3 regions of the Butyrivibrio sp. WCE2006 genome follow, and region 3 is predicted to be linked to each of the others. Evidence: predicted binding sites of a transcription regulator. Region 3 holds the regulator's gene; each other region holds the start of a gene.

Region 1 (5,750 bases), on a different contig from region 3:
TGTTAATGCATCATTTTTATACATTTCCTGGACCTTATTCATTAGGAAATGCTGATACTGTAAGTTTACATATCCACCTATTCCCATGCTTATAGCATCTGTAATGCTGGGTGTTTTGGTGTATTCAACTATGTCATATTTCTCGAATGAATAACAAATAAAACCGATTGGCTTATTCATGTAGTCCATGCAATTAAATATAAGTGGATAGCCTTTATTCAATATTTCATCCAGGTTTGGTATGATTTTAGAATTATCGTAAGGCGTGATTTTATCTTCTTCAGAATAAGAATTATATACAATACTAAAGTTGGTATCGTTTATATCGTCAAGGAAGAAGTTTTTATCATGAGAAAAACATGCATTATTTATTATACAGCACATATTTTGCGTAAGAGAAGTTCTTATTGACGAAACGCATAATTCCTCAGCTTTTGCTGAAAATAATTTTGTTGTAATATCATGTAATACACGAATATCATCCTGATACCTGTAAAAACGATCATTTAATTTGGTTACTATGCTATTCTTATATGTTATGTTTTTGGGACATCCACATGATTCGTTTTGTATGAATTTAGGAGTAACATAGTAGTTTTTGGGGTCGGTATTGTTTTCAAGATATCGTAGGGCTTTGCATACTGTCTCAGACAAATCCACATTGTCACATGATGCCGTAGTGATACCTGGATGAAAAATAAATGCTTCTTCTAAACCATCAAAGCCAGAAACTATCACGTCATCCGGAACACTAAGTCCTGATGATATTAGAACATCACATACATTAATAGCCATTATATCGTTTGCACATATAATAGCATCTGGTATTGTTTCTCTTTTTAGCAATTCGCGTGTTGCCTGACGGCTGGGATCAGCCCAGAAGTCTCCATAGCTTATCATACTGTCATTAAAAGTTCTGCCGTTCTCATGTAGAACCTTTTTAAATACCTCAATTCTTTCATCTGAAAACTTATTATCCTTATATCCGGCCATAAAATGAGGATTTTTAACTTTATGGTGTTCAATAATATGTCGTACGACTTTTTCGAAACCTTCTGAATAAGCAAAGTGAATTTGTGTCGTACCTTCGTAGGAACCATCTATTATTATTGCAGGAACAGAATGCTTTTGGGCATTTGCGATTATTCGCTTAGCTACGTCGGTACTCTTGATTTTCTCATCCATAATTATTACTGCTTCGATTTTGTCATATGGAATAAGATCAAATACATAAGTTTCATTATGAACATCGTTATCAACCCAATATAAATCACTATTGAGAGCGTAGATGAATAATCTGTAATTGATCGATTTTAATGCCTTTCCAAGAGATTCTATAAAACCGAAATTCTGCGTATCATAAATTCTTGAAGTGCATAAAGCTATTATTTTTTTACCATTGATCATATTTTAGTTCCTTCAAATTAAATAAGCAGGCATTACAAAAGGATTTTGCTAGCTTAAATTGATTTATCAGCCTTACATATAATGATAGCACTTAAAGAGATCTTTGTGTTGTCATAATTATTGCCTTAATTGTGGATATATTTAAATTTAAATTTATAAACTCTGGCTACAAAAAAGGACCCCGGAATGAAGTCCGAAGTCCTTACGGGTTAACTGATATTTATGATATTTGGGAAACTGTTAAATCTTAGTATAGTTTGCTTCAGCTAGCCATTCTTTTATGTTAGAAACGCCAGCATAAGCTTGATATTCATTATTATCTGCAACAACCAATGTAGGTGCTTGCATGATACCATATTTTTCAACTAATAAAGCATTTTCATCTGCATCCAGTTGAGTATAAGCTATACCTGCTTTATTGAGTATTGAGCTGGCAATTTTGCAATTCGGACAAGTTTTTGTCTTAAAAAGAAGAACTGTATATCGATTATCCGATTTTGTTTTAATTAGGTTTTTTTGCAGCTCCGAAGCAGTTTTTACTGTTGTTTCCATTGCCGGTGACTGAATAGAGTTGTGTAAAGTATCATTGTGATTTGATTTATCATGCTGCATAGATGAAAGCTTTATGTTGTAAACCTGTCTATCCTTATATTCTTGAGCTTTTCCATCGTTCCAGTTTGCAACCGGACGATAATATCCGGTTATTCTGCTATATACTTCAGTTTTCTTTCCACAATGAGGACATGTAATCTGTTCTCCGGATAAATAACCATGTTCCTTACAAACTGAATAGGTCGGAGACATTGTATAATAAGGTAATTTATAGTTTTCTGCAATTTTACGTACCAAATTAGCGGCAGCTTTCCAATCAGGTAGTTTTTCTCCAAGAAATGCATGGAAAACCGTTCCTGAAGTGTAAAGAGTCTGAAGCTCATCCTGAATATCCAAAGCTGAGAATATGTCATCTGTATAACCAACCGGAAGATGAGAGGAATTGGTATAGTAAGGAGTTCCATTCATATTGGCAGTTATTATATCTGGATAAAGTTCTTTATCATGTTTGGCAAAACGATATGTTGTTGACTCTGCGGGAGTTGCCTCCAGGTTATAAAGATCACCATATTTTTCCTGATAATCAGATAAACGGTCTCTCATGTGAGTTAATACTTCTTTTGTGAAGTTTTGGACTGTAATATCTGTCATATCAGCCCTAAGCCACTTTGCATTCAGACCAACCTCATTCATACCTATAAGACCTATAGTTGAAAAATGATTGTCAAATGAACCAAGATAGCGCTTTGTGTAAGGATATAATCCCTGATCCAAAAGTTTACTTATGACCTGACGCTTGGTATTGAGACTTCTTGCAGCAATATCCATTAAATGATCAAGCTTACTGTAGAAATCTTTTTCATCTTCAGCAAGATATGCAATACGTGGCATATTTATAGTTACAACACCTATAGACCCTGTGGATTCGCCTGAACCAAAGAATCCGCCTGATTTTTTTCTAAGCTCACGGAGATCCAGACGCAATCTGCAGCACATTGATCGTACGTCACTGGGTTCCATATCTGAGTTAATATAATTTGAAAAGTAAGGGGTACCGTACTTTGCTGTCATTTCGAAAAGTAACTTATTATTTTCGGTCTCGTCCCAATTAAAATCGCTGGTTATTGAATATGTTGGAATAGGATATTGGAAACCTCTTCCATTTGCATCACCTTCAATCATGATTTCTATGAATGCTTTGTTTACCATATCCATTTCATGCTGACATTCACCATATGTAAAATCAAGTTCCTTACCGCCTACAATGGCGTTGAGATTCTTGAGATCCGCAGGAACTGTCCAATCAAGGGTAATATTGGAGAAAGGTGCCTGAGTTCCCCATCTGCTTGGCGTATTGACACCATAAACGAATGATTGGATGCACTGTTTTACCTCATCCTGTGAAAGGTTATCTACTTTGACAAATGGAGCAAGGTATGTATCAAAGGATGAAAATGCCTGTGCTCCTGCCCATTCATTTTGCATAATGCCGAGGAAATTAACCATCTGGTTACATAATGTAGAGAGATGATTAGCCGGTGCAGATGTGATTTTTCCGGGTATTCCGCCTAAGCCTTCCTGTATGAGCTGTTTCAGGCTCCAACCTGCGCAATAACCTGAAAGCATAGCAAGATCATGGATATGTATAGCAGCACTTCTGTGAGCCTTGGCAATTTCATCATCATATACCTCTGAAAGCCAGTAATTGGCTGTTATAGCGCCGGAATTTGAAAGAATAAGCCCACCTATAGAATATGTTACGGTTGAGTTTTCTTTAACACGCCAGTCATTGATTTTTAGGTAATCATTTACCAGATCTTTGTAGTTCAGCAAAGCAGAATTTACGTTACGTACCTTTTCACGCTGTTTTCTGTACAGAATATAAGTTTTTGCAACATCAGAATAGCCCGACTCCGATAATACTTTTTCTACGCTATCCTGAATCTGCTCGACTGTTATTTTATTATTTGAGATTTTTGCTTCGAAATCTGAAGCTACTCGAAGAGATACAAGGTCAATTACACTTGTATGATAAGGTTTTTCAAGAGCCTCGAAGGCCTTGATAATTGCAGCAGAGATCTTAGAAATGTCAAATTTCGCAATACTTCCATCACGTTTTACAACTTCATACATAGAAATACCCCCCAAAAAACGTTGTTTCACCCATAACAATAAATTAGCACAGATGAATATTTATTTCAATATATAGACAACAAATGTTTTTTAAATACTATATATTGTATGCCGGCTATCTGTATAAATAACCATAATAGAGCAATATGTAGAGAGAATAAGGAATATTCTTATTATAAAATAAGTTCTAAGTCAGTAGTTTTGGAGGAAAAATGATGAATGAGTTTAGTCTGATAGCAGATAATAGTAATGTAAATATTTTGATAGAAGATAGTAGTTTTGAGGGAGTTAAACTTATTGGAGATACCATTAGCAAGGATATAGTCGAAGTTACGGATATAATGCCTGCTATTATATCTGATCTTGAAAATTGTGAAGGAAAAAGTGTAGTTATAATAGCGACTATCGGCAGAAGCAGAATTCTTTCAGATTTGGAACAATCAGGTAAGCTTTCTCTGAAAGACATTGAAAAAAAGCGTGAAGTATTCATGCTTCAGATTGTAGATAAACCCTTTGATGGAAAATATGCTGCTATTGAAAAAGCCCTGGTTATTGCAGGAAGCGATAAACGAGGAACAATATATGGAATGTTCCATTTTACGGAACTTCTGGGAGTATCCCCGCTAATCTACTTTGGCGACGTTAAGCCAAAAAAGGATACCAATCCTGTTATCAAACTTGATGGAGTTTATATTTCAAAAGAGCCTTCAGTGGAGTATAGAGGCTTTTTTATAAATGATGAGTGGCCTGCGTTTGGAAACTGGGCAACTGAGCAGTTTGGAGGAATTAACTCCCAAGCGTATCGGAAAATATTTGAGCTTCTGCTCAGGCTTAAAGGAAACTATATGTGGCCGGCTATGTGGAATTCATCATTTTCAGAGGATGGTCCGGATCTTTCCAATGCAGTTTTAGCGGATAAACTCGGTGTAATCATGGGTACTTCACATCATGAACCCTTATGCCGGGCCGGCATTGAATGGCAAAATAAATATAGGGAATATGGTAATGATTCTACCTGGAGTTTTATTTCGAATGAAAAAGCAATAACAAAATTTTGGGAAGATGGATTAAACAGGAATAAAGATTTTGAAAATATAATAACGATTGGTATGAGAGGAGAGGCTGATTCTAAGCTTCTTCCAGAAGATTCAACACTTAAGGATAATATAGATGTTCTTAAAAGAGTTATCAAAGTACAGAATCAGATAATTGATAAGTATATGGAAGGTGGTACTGATAATTCTCCCAGGATGCTCGCTATATATAAAGAGGTAGAGGATTATTACTACGGGGATTCTACCTGTGAAGGACTTAAGGATTGGGATGAACTTTCAGATGTTATTTTTTTGTTAAGTGATGATAATCATGGCAATCTCAGAAATCTTCCGACAGATGAGGAGCGTGATCATCCGGGTGGATATGGAATGTATTACCATTTTGACTATCACGGTGCACCAATCAGTTACGAGTGGACAAATTGTAACAGGCTCACTAAGACTTGGGAACAAATGTCATTTGCGTACGAATCCGGTGTAAGAAAAATGTGGATTGTAAATGTAGGTGATTTGAAAGAGATGGAATATCCTCTTAGCTATTTCATGGAGCTCGCCTATGACTATGAGAAATGGGGAGCAAAGGCACCGAATAAAACGGATTTG
Region 2 (5,750 bases), on a different contig from region 3:
AGATTCAAACTTAAGCTTTGTAAATGCATCGATCTTCTCAGTTACATGAACATGATAGCTGTTTGTTATATAGTTCTTATCTGTTACACCATCGATAATTCCGAAACGCTTCTGAAGCGCTCTTGCGAATTTGTATGTTGTAGATTCAAGAGGTGTTCCATAAAGGCTAAAGGAAATATTTGTCTCAGCTCTCCATTTAGCACATTTATCATTCATGAACTGCATTACTCTCAGAGCAAAATCCTTACCGGCAGGATCAGTGTGTGTCACACCCTTCATGAATTTTGTACACTCACAAAGTCCTGCATAACCCAGTGAAATAGTTGAATAGTTTCCATAAAGAAGCTTATCAATAGTCTCACCCTTTTTAAGTCTTGCAAGAGCTCCGTTCTGCCAAAGAATAGGTGCAACATCTGAAGGAGTTCCAATAAGGCGATTATGTCTGCACATCAGTGCCTTTTTACATAACTCCGTGCGCTCTTCCATGATTTCCCAGAATTTTGCTTCATCACCGCCTGAAGAGCATGCTGCATCTACCAGATTTATTGTAACAACACCCTGATTGAATCGTCCGTAATATTTATGTTCACCCTCTGTATAATTCTGTGCTTTTGAAATATTACCCTTATTGCACAATCCCTCAGCATTTTCTTCGCTGTCGACTGTAAGGAAGCTTCTGCAACCCATGCATGGATAAACATCGCCTGATTTATATTCCTTCATCTTCTTGGCAGAAATATAATCCGGCACCATTCTCTTAGCTGTGCACTTAGCCGCAAGCTGTGTAAGGTACCAGTAACGAGTACCTTCATGGATATTGTCCTCATCCAAAACATAAATAAGCTTAGGAAATGCAGGAGTAATATAGACTCCCTTTTCGTTCTTTACACCGATGATTCTCTGCTTAAGCATCTCTTCTATAACAAGTGCAAGGTCATCTCGAAGCTGTCCCTCCGGAACCTCATCAAGATACATAAAGACTGTGATGAAAGGTGCCTGACCATTTGTAGTCATCAATGTGATGACCTGATACTGGATAACCTGTACGCCACGCTCTATCTCCTTGCGCACACGCATCTCAGCAATATCCTTTATCTGTTCATCTGTAGCGTCCATACCTGCATCTATAAATTCCTGACGCACTTCTCTTCTGAACTTTTGTCTGCTTACATCTACAAAGGGTACAAGATGTGAAAGTGTAATACTCTGTCCGCCATACTGTGAGCTTGCTATCTGTGCGATGGCCTGAGTTGCTATATTACATGCGGTAGAGAAACTCTTGGGTCTCTCTATCATAGTCTCTGAAATAACTGTTCCGTTCTGGAGCATATCCTCAAGATTCACAAGACAGCAATTGTGCATATGTTGAGCAAAATAATCTGAATCATGGAAATGTATTATTCCGTCCTTGTGAGCTTTAACAACATCCTCCGGCAGAAGGAATCTACGGGTAATATCTCTGCTCACCTCGCCTGCCATATAATCTCTCTGCACGCTGTTTACAGTAGGATTTTTGTTGGAATTCTCCTGCTTAACCTCTTCATTGCTGCACTCGATGAGAGACATAATCTGCTCGTCAGTAGTATTAGACTTACGGACAAGGGCATGACGATAGCGATATGTTATATATTTGCGGGCAACCTCAAATTTACCGGACTCCATGAGTCCATCCTCAACCATATCCTGGATTTCCTCAACGTTTGCCGCTCTGGTAAGTCTATTGCACTTCTCCTCTACCTTAGCTTCAATGTCCTTAATTTGATCTTCAGATAAGCTCTGGTCAGGAGTCACTTCCTTATTTGCCTTCTCGATAGCTGCCAATATCTTGGAACCATCAAAAGTAACCTCTTTACCGCTTCTCTTAATAATCTTCACTGGTTAACCCCCTAGTTATTAAATAATAATCAATAATTCCTCTAGAATTTTATACTTGTTGCGCTTAAAATCTAATTTTTTGGAAAAATAATAGCCACCCGAAACTATATCTTGTGGCTATATATAAAATATAATACATTATATAGTATTAATCAAGTAACAATTTATCGTTATCAAATATTCCTTACAAACTCAAGCCTGTTCAGCATTCTAAGGTATTTAGACAATCTGTTGTTATCCGTAATTTCGTCTCCTGACTCATAGTAGCTGGTATGATAACCAACCACTATATCTTGTGGTTGGTTAAAGATGATCTTACTATCTGCATCTTTTTTAATATTTAATCCAAGAACGTCTCCAAGATGATGAACTGTTCCGTAATTTCCATCTACCAGAAGCATTTTTTCACCGAGAATTTCTCTGTATAAAGGCTTAAAATAATTAAAGTGCGTACATCCAAGAACCAGCGTACTGTATTTCTCATCCGTAGCCCCTATTTCTGAAAATTGTTTCCTTATATAGTTCTTTACAGCATCGCTTTCATAATCCTCACGTTCTGCGAATCCAACAAGTTCCGGCATCGCCAAAAGATCGGCTCTGTGCTTTACATCAACTCTCATGAGAAGATTAGCTAGTTTCTTCTCTCTGATTGTCACAGGTGTTGCCATAACCAGAATCCTTTTATCACAATCTTCAGCATTCTCCACTGCCGGTTTTACAGCAGGTTCCATTCCCAAAATCGGAAGATCATATTTTTCCCTTAGCATTTCAACAGAAACACTTGTTGCTGTATTGCAGGCTATCACTATTGCATCAACTTTCTTTCCGATTAAAAATTTTACTATTTCATCGGTAAAACCTTTAATCTCTTCTTCGGTCTTTAAGCCATAGGGTACATGCCTGGTATCCGCATAAAATATATATTCCTCGTCAGGAAATCTATGATAAGCTTCGTTAAGAACTGATAGTCCTCCGATACCGGAATCAAAAATTCCTATTCGCATATCTTCTCTCCTTGTTGTATCATTATTAATTATGAAAGATTTAATTACATTTGAACTACAAAAATTATATGACGATTCACATGTAAGCCCATTTATTCAGGAGCTTTGTGAATACTACACCTACGGTCTCGACTATGAAGACGGATCTTACCAGGACGAAATCGAGCCTCGTAAAATTGTTGAGCCCGTTTATACTCTGTTCCTTTTACAGAGAAGAGAGATTTTCCTGGATGAGCTCTCTTATATCCGCAAAAAATATCCTCATCTGTTCTCAGGTGTAGAACAGCTTTATGAGGATATTCTAATAAACATGGACATACGTATTCTGGAATCAAAATGCGCTCAAAAACTTGCCGATGCGCTCGACAACAAAGTATCCTCATCAGAAATACTTGAAAAAATCGAAAACCTCTGCTCCCGATATGAGGATTTCTGTGAGGCCCTTGATCCATTCTATTCGTGGATCCATAACTTTTATTCCTGAACTGCCGCGTATTTCATAGAGCAAAAGAGAAGCTGACCTTCATAATTAATTTGAGCCCACTCCCCATCGTCACTTACAGCCACCCTGTCAATGACCGTTCCCTTGGGAACCTTCGTGACAATAAATTCATCACTGGCTGTAGATGGCGTATTTCTTAAATTCAGATCCGCGGTTGTGACTATTTTATCATCTGTACGAGTGTATCCGGCGAGCTCCAAAACCTCAACTTTGGTTTTTGCTTCATCAGGATCCGGCACCAGATATCTGTCATAGACCTTGGCTTTAAAAATCATTCCTATAAGGGTCAGTATTATGATTCCGGTGATGATTGAAGAAATCCTTACTATTATTAAGGGATCTATTCCTTTTCCACCGGTTTCTTCATCCTCCCAATCCTCATCAGCCACTACTCTGGTCTTCTTCCGAAAAGCTTTGGATTTTTCTTCTGCTGCCTTTTCATCCTCATCCAGATAAAACTCTGACGAATCCTCTTCAATACTATCCCGCTCTCTGTCCATCGCTTCGTGCTGAGTTCTATAGTACTCTTCCCTCTCATCAGCGCTCAAAAAATCAAGCGGATCCTGGATTTCAATATTTATTTCTTCTGTAACATGTTCATCATTTGTTATCTTTTTTCTATAATCGTTAAAATTTCTGATATTGTCCGACATGACTTCTCCTCCGGGAAATCCCTTGGTCAACATCTCCCCCTGAATAAGCTCCACTAAATAAATCCAATAGCCCGCACGAATGCACATCCATAGTGAAGCATTACATAAAAGAATGTCGGGTAGACTGACAAATCTGTCTACCCGAGCCATATAATATCACATATTCAAATCAAATTAAAATCATGACACAACTTTATCAATCATGCCCTGAAGCTTAGCTTTACTCTGAGCTCCTACTGCCTGGTCAACCAATTCGCCATCCTTTATGAAAGCAAACATGGGAATTGACATAACGCCATATTTCTGCGCAATCTCAGGCTGCTCATCCACGTTTATCTTACCAACCTTGAGTTCTCCATCATATTCCTTGGCAAACTCATCAATCATGGGTGCCATCATCTTGCACGGTCCGCACCAGTCAGCCATAAAGTCGATCAGTACCGGAAGCTTACTGTTGAGAACTTCTTCTTCAAAGTTGTCAGTTGTAAATGTGTACTCAGCCATCGTCCACCTCTTTCCGCGATAAGAATATCGCTAAAAAAAATAATGTAACCACCCTACCGCTTAATAATATATTTGAAGATTGGATTCCCTTTCGCGGAAAACTTCTCCTCATATTCTGTCATGATATTTCCTTCATTCATTGAAGCATCATTATGCAAGTCATAGGTAACAGCTTCAGCATGCCACCCTGCAGTATTAAGTTCCATCAAAGAAAAATCGAATAGCTCTCTGTTATCTGTCTTAAACTCCAACTGTCCGTCTTTTTTCAGAATCTGATCATATCTTCTGAGGAAGCTGCTGGAAGTAAGTCTTCTCTGTGCATGTCTCTCCTTGGGCCAGGGGTCTGAAAAATTAAGGTAAATCCGATCGACTTCCCCTTCTTCAAATACCTCTGTGATTATCTCAGCTTCCATCCTTATAAATCTGACATTTGTAAGTTCAAGCTCAGTCTGCTTCTGAACTGCTCTTAAAAGTACACTTGAGTACTTCTCAATTCCTACATAATTAATATCCGGATTGACTGCTGCCAAATCCATAATGAAACGTCCTTTACCCGTTCCAACCTCAATCCTTATGGGATTATCGTTACCGAACACTTCTTTCCATTTGCCCTTATTCTGTTCCGGGTTATCAATAGTGAACGGACTTTCTGCGATTCTCTCTCTTGAACCTGCTATATTTCTAAGCCGCATATAATAAATCTTACCTCTCAATATATAATTAAATTGTACCACCAAATGCCACATATTGAAAAGTTTTTGCAGCTTTATCTTTGGTTTTTATCCTCTTTTAGTGTATCATAAACTAACAGAATACTGCTATAAGGAGTTTATATGTATTTCAGTAATTTTGTTAAAAAGACATCTGCTTTGATCATATTTTTAAGCCTATTAATAGAATTCCCTCTTGTGAGCCATGCGGAGTCCGATGCAGAGAGTGCTCAGGTTGCAAGGAAGTCACTTCCTATCCAGAGTAATGAAATCCAGGGCTGGCCCGAGGGCCCACAGATAGGCGCTGAAGCCGCCATCCTGCTTGATGTAAACACAGGAACAATACTTTATGAAAAAAACATTCACGAAGAATTATATCCTGCCAGCACGACAAAGATAATGACATGTCTGCTTGCTGTTGAAAATGCAAGCCTTGATGACCGTGTAGATTTCTCTTATGATGCGATCCATTCCGTTCCTGCTGACGGATCAAAAATCGGAA
Region 3 (5,750 bases):
GGTATAGCCATAATAATCTGATTAAGAGATGAAACAATATGATCGATCAATCCGTTTTCATATTTTGCTGTATAAATTCCAAGAGGAATCGAAACGACTACCATAATAACAAAAGACATGATAGCCAAAGTAAGTGTTATCGGTATTTTTTCTGCAATCATTCCCGCAACCGGGATCTTATAATTGTATGATGTACCAAGATCTCCTTGTACAAAGGCGCTGGCCCAACGAAAATATCTGACAATAAGCGGAGCATTCAGCCCCATTTTTTCTCTGTATTGTGCTAAAAGTTCCGGAGTGGCTTCCGTTCCGAACATTCTTGTAACGGGGTCTCCGGGTATTAAACTAAAAGCAAGGAACACGCAGAAAGATACAACGATCAAAGTAAGCGCCATGCTCAAAGCTTTTTTCAATATATATCTCATATGCGTGTTCCTCGTATTTCAAATTATAATTTTTAAAAAATTACTGTGCAGGTTTGATCTTAGAAAAATCCTGCGCATATAACGGATAGAATGTATATCCTGTAAACTTCTTATTAACTGCTACAAATTCCGGAAGATCCTGTATATATACATTTGCTGCTGTCTCAGAAAGAATCTTCTCACATTCCTTGTAGTACTTAGTTTTTTCATTATCATCAACTGCTGCAATTGCTGCTTCCAACGCCTTATCATAATCTGCATTACTGTAGTTAATGAAATTATTGTGGGCATCAGATTCAAATCTGCTAAGCATTGCATAAGCTGTAAGAGTTGAAGCATCAACACCTACGACTGTTGATTCAAAATTACGATTTGTGTAAACATCCTCAAGCCATGAATTCCATTCAACTTCCTGTATTGTTGCGTTTACACCGATTTCCTTAAGCTCCTCAACAATTACCTGTGCTGTATCTACATGCTGTGTGTAGTTTGAAGGAACTGTGATTGTGAAATCAAAGCCATCAGCATATCCTGCCTCAGCAAGAAGTTCCTTTGCCTTATCGATGTCCTGGTTGTATGTGTCATTAAGACTTGCATCAAAGTACTTTGCAAATGAAGGATACATACTACTTCCAAGCTCTGTTCCCTTACCATCTGATACAAAATCCATTATTGTCTGAGGATCGATAGCATAGCAAAGTGCCTGACGAACCTTCTCGTTATCAAATGGAGCTTTTGCATTGTTAAGATATAATGCCTGCACAAGGTTCATTGTTCCCTCATATATATCAAACTTATCTGAGAGCTGTGAAACCTGAGCTGATGTTACGCGGGCAAATAAATCTATCGAACCGCCTTCAAGATCCATAACAATAGCATCGCTGTTTGCCTCAATCTTAAGCACTACATCCTGAATATATGCGGGCTCGCCCCAATATTCATCAAACTTTGTAAGAACTACATTCTCCTGTGGAGAGCGTGAAACAAATTTGTAGGGGCCTGTTCCTATAGGATTAGCTTCAGGATCTTCATTAGCAGCAGGTATAATGGCAACTGTCATATATGCCAAAAACTCTGTATTTGCTTCCTTCAGTGTCATCACTATAGTTGAGTCATCCTGAACCTCGACACTTTCAATATTAGAAAAAGCCGATATCAACGGATCTGTTCCATCGGTACCGGCGTTACGCTCTATAGAATATTTAACATCCTCTGCCGTAACCGTCTGACCGTCGTGGAACTTAACTCCATCTCTCAGTGTGAATGTGTAAACCTTTCCATCATCAGAAATTGTGTAGTCACTGGCTATAGCAGGCTTAAGATTACCGTCCTGATCTGGCTTAACAAGTCCTTCATAGATATTGAACAGTATCTCTCTAGATCCCGCCGAAGTAGCCATGTGCGGGTCCAAACTGTCGATATCCTGGGGAATACCAATGGTAATCTTTGAAAGATCATCTTCTGTCGCAGTGCTCTCAGCTTCCTCCGTTTCACTGTTCGTTGAACTGGTGGTCTCGGTAGCTTCTGTTGCATCTGCCGTAGATTCCTCTGCCTTTTTACTTGAGCATCCGCTCAATGTAAGAGTCAGTGTCGTTAACACAACCAAAAGAGTGGAAAGGCTTCTCCTTCCAATACTTTTCTTCATCATGTTACAATCCTTCCTTCCGTATTAAGTTTTTTAACCTAATCAACTATACGTAAAGAAGAACGGGATGTCAATATAAAGTTAAAGAATATTGAATCTCTTCAAAACCCAAGAATCGGATTAAAAAAGTTATTCTTTTTTCAAAAGCGGAGTGCTCTTATCTGTTGAATCGGTTATAACGCCCTCCTCTTCCTTCTCAAGAACAATCTTTAATTCATCCATAAATGTATTAACGTCCTTGAATTCACGATAAACAGAAGCGAATCTCACATATGCAACCGGATCAAGATTCTTCATTTTCTCCATGCAGAGCTCACCGATAATACGGCTTGGTATCTCCTTTTGCTCAAGATTAAATACCTCAGTCTCAACAGCATCAACAATGCTTGTAATCTGCTGAGCACTAACAGGTCTCTTATGGCAGGCTCTAAGTACACCGGCTTCAATCTTAGCGCGGTTATAAGGCTCACGATTATTATCCTTCTTGATAACAATCAGCGGGATAGTCTCTACCTTCTCATAGGTTGTAAACCTCTTGCCACAGGAGTCGCATACACGTCTGCGTCTTATTGACGTATTATCATCAGCAGGTCTTGAATCAATTACACGAGTGTTGTCTTTACCGCAAAAAGGACACTTCATAGCATTAACCTTTCTGTGCACCTTGCACATAGAAAATCAATATTTGGTGTATGAATTATTAACCCACACAAATTATTGTAACATTACTAAACGTAATTTTCCACACAAAAAAGCAATAATGCGCATAAAAAAGCGATAATACGAACAAAAAAAGTGACATCTCAAAGGAAAAAAGCAGCATTACAAACCTAAAAACATAAATAAAGAGCAACCACAAAATGATTGCTCTTTACAATAGTCATATATAATTATTTTTTCTGCAAGAAATCCGGAATCTTAAGACTCTTAGCTTCTACGGAACTTCTAACCTCCGGAGCACGATTAAGACCTGCTTGCGGTCTGGGTGTCGGCTGGGGAGTTATCGGTCTTGCGGGTTGAACCGGCTGTGCACTGCGCGCTGTGAGTGTATCAATTGTAGGCTCCGGCATTATCTGATTAGACTGAACCTGTACCTGAGGAGTTACTGTAGGTGTAACCTGAGGTGCAGTGGGCTGCTGAACAGGTTTTGCGACAGGCTTCGCTGCCGGTAAAACGTTATTCTTATCATCGATACCTGTAGCAATAACAGTAATATTGCAGGTATCAGCCATACTCTCATCATACATAGCACCAAAGATAATATTAACATCATCGCCGGCAAGATTTCTAATATAATCTGATGCAACTGAAGCATCCATAAGTGTAATGTCACCGGATACATTGATAATGACATTTGATGCACCATCAATCTTAGTCTCAAGAAGAGGAGACTCAACAGCCATCTTAACTGCATCGGCAGCCTTGTCATCGCCCTTACCAAATCCAATACCGATATGTGCGATTCCTTTTTCCTTCATGACTGTCTGTACATCAGCAAAGTCGAGGTTGATAACTGCGGGAACATTAATAAGATCTGTAATTCCCTGAACAGCCTGCTGAAGTACCTCATCTGCCTTTTTAAGTGCATCAGGCATTGTTGTACGTCTGTCAACAATCTGAAGAAGCTTATCATTAGGAATAACGATAAGTGTATCAACATTATTCTTTATAGTATTAATGCCCTGAAGTGCATTCTGCATACGAACACGAGCTTCGAAAGCAAAAGGCTTGGTAACAACACCAACAGTAAGTATCCCCATATCCTTTGCTATCTTAGCAACAACAGGAGCAGCACCAGTACCGGTACCGCCACCCATACCACAGGTGACAAAGACCATATCAGCACCCTTAAGTGCATTAGTGATCTCTTCCTGGCTCTCCTCGGCTGCCTTCTGACCGATCTCAGGCTTAGCTCCTGCGCCAAGTCCCTTGGTCAGCTTCTCACCGATCTGCAAAAGCTTTGGTGCTTTGCAGAGCTGCAGAGCCTGCTTATCCGTATTAATTCCGATGAATTCAACACCGGAAATACTTTCTTCTACCATTCTATTTACAGCATTATTTCCTGCGCCACCTACCCCAACGACTATTATCTTGGCACCGGATTCAGCTTCATTCGACTTAAGTTCAAGCAAGATAGTGCTCCTCCTTCATAACCTAAAACTCCTACAAGCCATTTTATAATTTTTTTATATAATTTACAACCTAGAATTTCATTTTTTCTCTTCAAACGTAATGTTTTGAGTATTTGAGTCGTATTCTGACATTTCCAGGATGCCGCTTTTGCCTTGAAGCTCAGGTAAAATATATTGTAATTGTATCACTTTTTCATCTATGTTGTCATTAGTTCCAAGACTAACTTCTACATTTTCAAAATAAACATATAAATGGAAATCACTGTCAAAAAAGATTTTATCAGCATTCAGGTCATATTTATTCAATAATTGTGTTATGTCCAGAATTTCTGAAAATACATTATCATTTTCAACAGGCAGCTTTTCATGAAGCACAATATAATCAAAATTAAGTCCAAGCACCAGTGGAACATCACTTGACGGCTCGCCGGATGTCTCAACCACTATTCCGTCTCTGTCAAAATATATGTACCTGTCAAGATATTTCACATACCCTGCTATGGCTTTTTCATAAACATTAATTCTTACAGTATCAGGAGCCAGGATCTCCACATCCATCTTTTCGATAAAAGGAATCCCCGTTATCTCCTTATTCCTATACTTCAGTGACAGATATAGCGAGTTTTTATCAAGCTTATCCGTCATAACCATGTTCATTACTTCTTCATCCGTATAGTGAATGTTTCCATCTACATAAACATTTGTAATAGTGTAATTATTCGATACGTATAATAGCGCAGACATCACGCCAATCAACAATATCAAAACAAATGCGCCGATGAAAAACAGGCTCTTATGTAGAAAAAACAGCTCCCCAAAGCCCTTTCGGGGAGCATGTTCTGTCTTTCTTTTTACTCTTCGACTTTTATTTGCCATCATACCAGCCCTTTACACTTCAATATGTCTGGCCACATTAAATACTATTCCCATCTCTGTCAGAAGGAAAAGAACGGCCGTGCCACCATAGCTGATAAAAGGAAGTGTTATTCCTGTATTTGGAATAGTATTGGTTACAACCGCAATATTAAGAATAACCTGAATTGATATATGTGCCATAACTCCTATAACCAGAAGTGCCCCGTACATATCAGGTGCATTCTGCGCAATTATCATCATTCTGTAAATGAGTATGACAAACATGATCATAACAGCAATAGCACCGACTATTCCAAGTTCTTCGCAAATGATTGAAAAAATCATATCATTTTGTGCCTCAGGAATAAAGCCAAGCTTCTGCATACTCTCTCCGAGACCTTTTCCAAATATTCCGCCTGAGCCTATTGCATAAAGAGACTGAAGAGTCTGATATCCCTTATCATTTACATAAGCTTCAGGATCGAGCCATGCAAGAATACGACCAAATCGATAGTTCATCTCACTGTGGTATCCCGCTCTCACAACCAGAGCTACCACTCCTGCCGCTGCAGCTACTCCGGCTGCGGTTATGGCAATAAACTTTCTGTATCCCGGAGTGGATACAAAGAGCATCAGAAAAGCAATTCCAAAAATTATGATTGCAGAACTAAGGTTACTTGTTACTTTCCAAAC

Evidence for each region. Region 3 encodes NrdR, which represses ribonucleotide reductase genes. Its sites were predicted from a motif close to CACAANATNTTGTG; they were not measured.
Region 1: the regulator NrdR is predicted to act here: its motif matches at 4,188-4,201, upstream of T501_RS09580 (ribonucleoside triphosphate reductase).
Region 2: the regulator NrdR is predicted to act here: its motif matches at 1,978-1,991, upstream of nrdD (anaerobic ribonucleoside-triphosphate reductase).

What each region holds. Positions count from the first base shown of each region.
Region 1 is NZ_JNKH01000011.1:107,291-113,040, forward strand. It holds gene T501_RS09575 (substrate-binding and GGDEF domain-containing protein) at 1-1,407, opposite strand, end outside; gene T501_RS09580 (ribonucleoside triphosphate reductase) at 1,648-4,092, opposite strand; gene T501_RS09585 (glycosyl hydrolase 115 family protein) at 4,305-5,750, shown strand, end outside.
Region 2 is NZ_JNKH01000008.1:107,568-113,317, reverse strand. It holds gene nrdD (anaerobic ribonucleoside-triphosphate reductase) at 1-1,875, opposite strand, end outside; gene murI (glutamate racemase) at 2,049-2,879, opposite strand; gene T501_RS07750 (hypothetical protein) at 2,911-3,363, shown strand; gene T501_RS07745 (SH3 domain-containing protein) at 3,354-4,034, opposite strand; gene trxA (thioredoxin) at 4,215-4,538, opposite strand; gene trmB (tRNA (guanosine(46)-N7)-methyltransferase TrmB) at 4,592-5,230, opposite strand; gene T501_RS07730 (D-alanyl-D-alanine carboxypeptidase family protein) at 5,372-5,750, shown strand, end outside.
Region 3 is NZ_JNKH01000003.1:177,579-183,328, reverse strand. It holds gene T501_RS03850 (ABC transporter permease) at 1-425, opposite strand, end outside; gene T501_RS03845 (ABC transporter substrate-binding protein) at 466-2,073, opposite strand; gene nrdR (transcriptional regulator NrdR) at 2,200-2,712, opposite strand; gene ftsZ (cell division protein FtsZ) at 2,961-4,202, opposite strand; gene T501_RS03830 (cell division protein FtsQ/DivIB) at 4,281-5,081, opposite strand; gene T501_RS03825 (FtsW/RodA/SpoVE family cell cycle protein) at 5,091-5,750, opposite strand, start outside.